2 linked regions of the Synechococcus elongatus PCC 6301 genome follow. The protein of the gene in region 1 interacts with the protein of each later gene in a pairwise test. Links are inferred from orthologs where the notes say so. Each region holds a gene or a part of one and is shown in the gene's direction. Other genes may lie near its edges. The genes, in order: cysK and cysE.

Evidence for each region.
Region 2: the proteins of cysK (region 1) and cysE interact in binary tests that used the Escherichia coli proteins (3 or more experiments, as listed by UniProt). The link is inferred for Synechococcus elongatus PCC 6301 from one-to-one orthologs.

Annotation. Positions count from the first base shown.
Region 1 is NC_006576.1:2,615,929-2,619,162, forward strand. Bases 71-2,982 are described here. They hold cysK (cysteine synthase A), read left to right. Parts: upstream 71-1,001; coding sequence 1,002-1,964; downstream 1,965-2,982. Other genes in these bases: SYC_RS12925 (iron uptake porin), read left to right, coding at 71-128; SYC_RS12930 (RrF2 family transcriptional regulator), read left to right, coding at 305-745; SYC_RS12940 (J domain-containing protein), read left to right, coding at 1,970-2,659; SYC_RS12945 (Na(+)/H(+) antiporter subunit B), read right to left, coding at 2,778-2,982. Also shown: more of SYC_RS12925, read left to right, coding at 1-70; more of SYC_RS12945, read right to left, coding at 2,983-3,234.
Region 2 is NC_006576.1:1,822,627-1,825,696, reverse strand. The notes cover bases 4-2,751. They hold cysE (serine O-acetyltransferase), read left to right. Parts: upstream 4-884; coding sequence 885-1,619; downstream 1,620-2,751. Other genes in these bases: SYC_RS08960 (hypothetical protein), read right to left, coding at 2,648-2,751; SYC_RS08965 (FTR1 family iron permease), read right to left, coding at 1,650-2,567; SYC_RS08975 (hypothetical protein), read left to right, coding at 300-824; SYC_RS08980 (LysR family transcriptional regulator), read right to left, coding at 4-187. Outside these bases: more of SYC_RS08980, read right to left, coding at 1-3; more of SYC_RS08960, read right to left, coding at 2,752-3,070.

The DNA of each region.
Region 1 (3,234 bases):
ACTACAAAATCCAAGTGACGGACAATATCTCCATCACTCCTGGTACTTACGTGTTCAACAACACCAATGGCCAGCAAAACGGTGGAACGACTTACGTTCCCTTCCTGAAAACAGTCTTCCGTTTCTAGGAATCAACTGTTTAGTTAGGGATGGGCGATCGCCCATCCCTAACCAACTCTTTCCTCACCACATTAGCTCTCGCCTGTCGAGAGCTTTTTTATGCTTTTTAGGAGCTGAAGCTGAAATCCTCAATCTCCAGTGGAGAATGGGTGTATAATCAGCTACAGCTGTGTGGAACGATCGCGTGGAGCTGTCCGGAAAGTGTGAATATGCTCTTCTAGCCTTGATTGAGCTAGCCCGAGGGCACAGCAACGGTGAACCACAACAGATCAAACAGCTTGCCGACCGGCAAAATATTCCCGATCGCTACCTTGAACAGTTGCTAGCTACCCTGCGGCGTGGAGGTATTGTTCGCAGTGTTCGTGGGGCTCGAGGTGGCTATCTTCTCGCCCGAGAACCCTGGCAAATTTCGATGCAGGATGTCGTGCACTGCATTGATGGGACTGAAATGCAGCGAACTGAGGCGATCGATCAGCAGTCAGTGACGATTGAACGCCAAATTCTTGTTGATATTAATGTTGAGCTTTGCAAGGCTGTAGAGGATGTTTTGGCTGCCTATAGCTTGCAAGATCTATTAGAAATTCGAGAAAATCGAGCTAGTACAGATTTGATGTATTACATTTGATTTTTCAGATTTACTGGGAACTATCTATTTGTCAATTTAGGCTTCCTCTGATCTTGAGCTGATCGTGATTGTTGAGTACTTAGACTTGCTCCACACTAGGAATGCTGAGCCTAAATGGCAATCTGCCGGCTAAAAGGCTGTTGCGCTCGTTTGAGTATCGACCCTTAGCTTTACAGAATTGGCGATTTGCTACCTACAGCTAGGGTTGTAGGCCATGATTATAAGGACGCCGTCTTCACCCGCTAACCGCTCAGTCATGCGAATCGCTCAGAACATCACGGAACTCATTGGCCGGACTCCTCTGGTGCAGCTCAATCGCATCCCCGTCGCAGATGGCTGCTTGGCCAGAATTGTGGTAAAGCTGGAAAGCTTTAATCCTTCAGCGTCGGTCAAAGACCGGATCGGCATCAGCATGATTCTAGAGGCTGAGCGCAAAGGCCTCATTGCTCCTGATCGCACAACACTGGTAGAGCCGACCTCTGGCAACACAGGGATTGCCTTAGCGATGGCTGCTGCAGCAAGAGGCTACCGGCTGATTTTGACCATGCCAGACACGATGAGTTCAGAGCGTCGGGCGATGCTGCGGGCCTATGGGGCCACACTGGAATTGACGCCCGGGATTGAAGGGATGGCTGGTTGCATTCAGCGGGCACAGGAAATTGTTGCCTCGCATCCTGAAGCCTATATGCTGCAACAGTTCAAGAATCCCGCGAATCCCAAAATTCACCGAGAAACTACAGCAGAAGAGATTTGGGCGGACACCGATGGCACCGTCGATATTTTGATTTCAGGGGTTGGCACAGGGGGAACAATCACCGGGGTAGCGGAGGTTTTGAAGGAACGCAAACCGTCCTTCCAAGCGTTCGCAGTTGAGCCAGCTAATAGTCCGGTGCTATCGGGAGGGCGGCCTGGTCCCCACAAGATTCAAGGCATTGGGGCAGGTTTTGTGCCAGAAGTGCTGGCGACTCAACTGATCGATGAGGTTGTGACGGTAAGCGATGACGAAGCGATCGCCTACGGCCGTCGCTTAGCTCGCGAGGAAGGGTTGCTGTCGGGGATTTCCAGTGGCGCTGCAGTCGCTGCCGCCGTCCAAGTTGCTCGCCGGCCTGAAAATACCGACAAACTGATCGTGGTCATCTTGCCCAGTTTTGGCGAGCGCTATCTCAGCACACCTTTGTTCCAAGAGCCGGAACTGGTTTCAGTTAGCAGCAACGGTTAGGTCTTTTGGCGGATCACTATCAGACGCTGGGTGTTTCCCCCAGTGCCAGCCAGCAGGAGATCAAGCTGGCCTATCGACAACTGGCAATGCAGTATCATCCCGATCGCAATGCCAAAGCCGGACATGATCGTATCGTGGCTATTAATGCCGCCTACGAAATCCTAGGGAACTTGGAAGAGCGGCGGCGCTATGATGCACTGCGAGGTGGCAGCCAGAGCGATGCAACCGATCGTACTGTGGCTGCTCAGGATCATTACCGTCAGCAACGTCGTCGCCAAAGCGATCGGGATGAAGCCGTTGAGCAGTGGCTGAAACGGGTTTACGAACCTGCTCAGACTGCCATTGGCAAAATTCTGCGGCCGTTTCGGGCGGAGCTAACTGCCCTTGCCGCTGATCCCTACGATGACGAATTGATGGCGGCTTTTGAAGCCTATATTGCGCGATCGCGGCAATTGCAGGCACAGGCAGAACGGTACCTGCAGTCCGAACCAGCACCCGCTATGGCCGGGGCGATCGCACGGTTGCTGTTTCAATGTCTGAATCAGGCTAGTGATGCTTTGGATGAATTGGAGCGCTACTGTTTGGGCTATAACGATGATTGCTTGCGGGATGGTCGAGAAATGATGCGTATTGCCCAACGTCTTCGCCAAGAAATGCAAGCGATCGTTCGGCAACAACCTGCTCGGAGCCGTTGAGAAGCTTCAGTAGACCATGGCCGACTACTTTCGTGACCTAGAGCAAACTACAGTGAGTGCCTAAACCCACAAGAAAATTTTAACTAAAAGGAGCGTGTTGTCTGGACAGAGAGCAGGCTCAAAGTAGACCCCGATAGCGAATAAAACTGAGGACAGCTGCCCAAGCACCAAGCGCCACTTTAATCGCTACGAGGATATTCAAAATAGGGATGATCCCGCCGCTAAGGGGTGCTCCCAATTGACCTTGGGGAAGTTCAATTCCCGAGAGTGTCAAGACTGACAACACAATAAAAATTAGGACTGTAACTTTCTCCCAAGTTTCAGCATGCCAACGGTGATAAATGCTTTGCATCGCCTCTGGTGATGAAGTCATAGCAATCAAACCAATCGCTGTTCCACCTGCGACACCAGCTGCAAATCCGCCTCCTGGGCTGAGATGACCACGAATGGCTAGCTCGATACCGACGATTGCAGCGATCGTTGCGCCAAGCTGGGCAAGTAGTCGTGAGGGAGGGTCACTGAATTGATCAATTTTTGTTGATAGAGGTTCGTTCGCTAAAAGATAGCGAACGCCC
Region 2 (3,070 bases), 790 kb from region 1 along the record:
GCTCACCGACCCGAGTCGGCCTAGCCCCAAACCGCCCACGCGATAGCAACACCACACCCAGCTCATCCTCCAGCGCCGCGATCGCTCGGCTGACAGCCGATTGAGAGAGATCGAGCTGCAGCGCTGCCGCCGAAAAATTACCCGTTTCAACGACGGCCGCCAAAATCTGCAATTGCGTAATGTTCATAGTGAGAATCTATGCAGTTTGCGAATGGATAGCCTGTTGAAGCCGTTTTGATTCCCCTTGTTGCCCCTTCTAAGGTGCTGTTTATCCACTCAGGGGCTTCGAGATTACTGTCATGTATGAGCTAATTGGCTACGAAAAATTCCGCAATACGCCGAGTGTGCGCTTCTTTGATGTCACGATCGCAACCTCGAATATTCGTGACTTAGTCTTCCATGAAGGGCCTGCCGTCAGCCCGAATAATGACGAGGATGGCAACTGGCAGTTTTATCTACATCCCAACCAAGAGGACAATCTCTTGGCCCTGACCGGCGGCCGCACCTTTTTCCTCGTCAACTTTGCTTGGGAACAGCCGTTTCACGTTGTACGCCTCGAAGCCGGCAAAGAGATCCTGCGCCTACCGCCAGGAACCTTCCATCGCTCTGTTTCCGACCCCGATGGCTCACTGGTTTTGAACCAAGGCGTTCGCACAGAGCGAGGCAATATCGCTAGCGAGTTCCGTGTCTACAACAGCGGCACTATTCCTCGCTTGCAGCGCTTGCTCGCCCAAGTTCAGCAGCCCGAAGAAACGGCCCCCGCGATCGCACCTCGCGCAGAAGTAACCGAGCTGCACAGTCATACCCAGTACTTTGCTGCTTAATCCAACCGTCCAGAACAGCCTATGTCAGCATAGAGGGAACTGTTTACCCTGCTGCCACCCGTGTTTAAAACGCTGGCTGCCGATTTCCGCATCATCTTTGAACGGGACCCCGCTGCCCGCAACGGGCTGGAAGTCCTGCTGTGCTACCCCGGATTTCAGGCGCTAGTTTGCCATCGGGTTGCTCATTGGCTCTATCAGCAGCGCTTGCCAGTGATTCCGCGCCTGTTGTCGCATCTCAGCCGTCTACTGACGGGAGTGGAAATTCACCCCGGGGCTCGCCTCGGTCAAGGCATTTTCATCGACCACGGCATGGGCGTGGTGATTGGTGAAACGGCGATCGTTGGCGACTACTGCCTGATTTATCAGGGTGTAACCCTCGGCGGTACGGGTAAGCAAAGCGGAAAACGCCACCCAACGCTAGCTAACAACGTCGTGGTTGGCGCTGGAGCGAAGGTACTCGGCAATATCCAGATCGGCGAGAATGTCCGCATTGGTGCTGGTTCGGTGGTGCTGCGAGATGTGCCCTCAGACTGCACGGTGGTTGGTATTCCCGGCCGCGTCATCTATCGTTCTGGCGTGCGCGTCGATCCACTGGATCACAGCCAGATGCCCGACTCGGAAGCGCGGGTGATTCGGATGCTGCTCGATCGCATCGAAGCGCTTGAGGATCAACTGGAAGGGCTCAATCTTCCACCTGCCGAAGAAGCCATCGATGTCACCTTGGCTCCCGTGGGCGATCGCTGTCAACTACGCGATCGCACGATTGAAGAATTTTTAGACGGCGCGGGCATCTAATCCCCAGTCACTTCGACCTAGTCAGGATTATCAGGACTCCTGCGGAGCAGGTGTTTTGGTGGGTTGGGGCGATCGCAGGCTGCGGAAGTAAAGGCCACCCACTCCAATCCAGAAGATGATGTAGGCAATAGCAGGAATGAGGAAGAGGCGATCGCTGTAGCCTGCAATTAATTTGAGGAACAGTCCTGGGAATTGGCGATCGGGTAGGACGGCTTGCAGATCCCAGAGTTGTGGCCCTAGCACACAAGATGCTGCACTCTGGCAGAGTCCCCAACGGCCTTGGCTGAGTTGATTGAGCAGGCCGAGTCCGCCGTCGAGCTTCCGTAGCGCGGTCAGTAGCAGTCCACCCGTAATCACCAGCAGGAGGACGCCCATAACTTGGAAAAAACGCCGCAGATTGAGCCGGATGCTGCCTCGAAAGATTGCCCAACCCAACAGGCCAGCGCCACTTAGACCCGCGATTGCCCCTAGACTCGGCAACCAACCACGTTGCCCTTGGGTTAGCAGGAAGATCACGGTTTCAAAGCCTTCGCGCAAGACCGCCGCAAAAACAATGCCAAAGACGGCGCGATCGCTCCCTGCTCGAATTGCTTGCTGAATTCCTTGCTCCACCTCCGATTTCAGCGATCGCGATTGCTGGGTCATCCAGATCAGCATCCAGCTGAGTAACCCGACAGCGATCGCACAGAGCAGGGCTTCTAGGAGTAGGCGTAGGGCAGGAGCATAGTAAAACTGCGCGGCGCTCAGCGTTCCGAGGGCATTACCAAGGAGCAGCCCCAGTAACAGACTGGCCAGGAGTCCGGCCAAAAGTCCGAGGTAAACCCAGCGCTTTAGGTCAGGGCGATCGGCTTTGGCCAAGCAAGCGAGGACAATGCCCACCACGAGTGCGGCTTCAAATCCCTCGCGCAGGGTAATCAAGAAGCTTGGCAGCGCAGTCGTCCAATTCATGACTTGCAGGGGGCAGCACAGACAGCGATCGCAGGGTAGCACTCCTGCGCGATCGCCCGAGGTGTTCGCAAAATGCTGCCCTAGAACGACCCGCCGATCGGGATGGTCTGCTGACTACCACCGCGTCCCAGCGTCACGCTCTGGCTGGTGATTTGCTTGACGACGTAACCATCCCCAAGGCTTTGACCAACGCCGACCTGTTGACTAGCACCATTGATTGTGAACAGGGCAGTCGAGCGATCGCCTAGATCAATCACGCCATTGAGGGTACGGCTGGCGGCCACCGGAGTTGGGGCCGCAGTGACCGGCGGGGCAGGCGGCTGACTGACCGTGCTCCCCCCACTACTGACGGGTGGAGCAGGCAACAGTGGGGGAGGCGGCGGGAGCGTCCCAACTGAAGTTGGCGCAACCGTGATCGGGGCCGGAGGCGGCAGGGTGCCAGTGTTGCCGTTAGGTGGGGGCGGCGGAATTAACCCAGCCAAGGGCGGCATCACGGCAGTGGG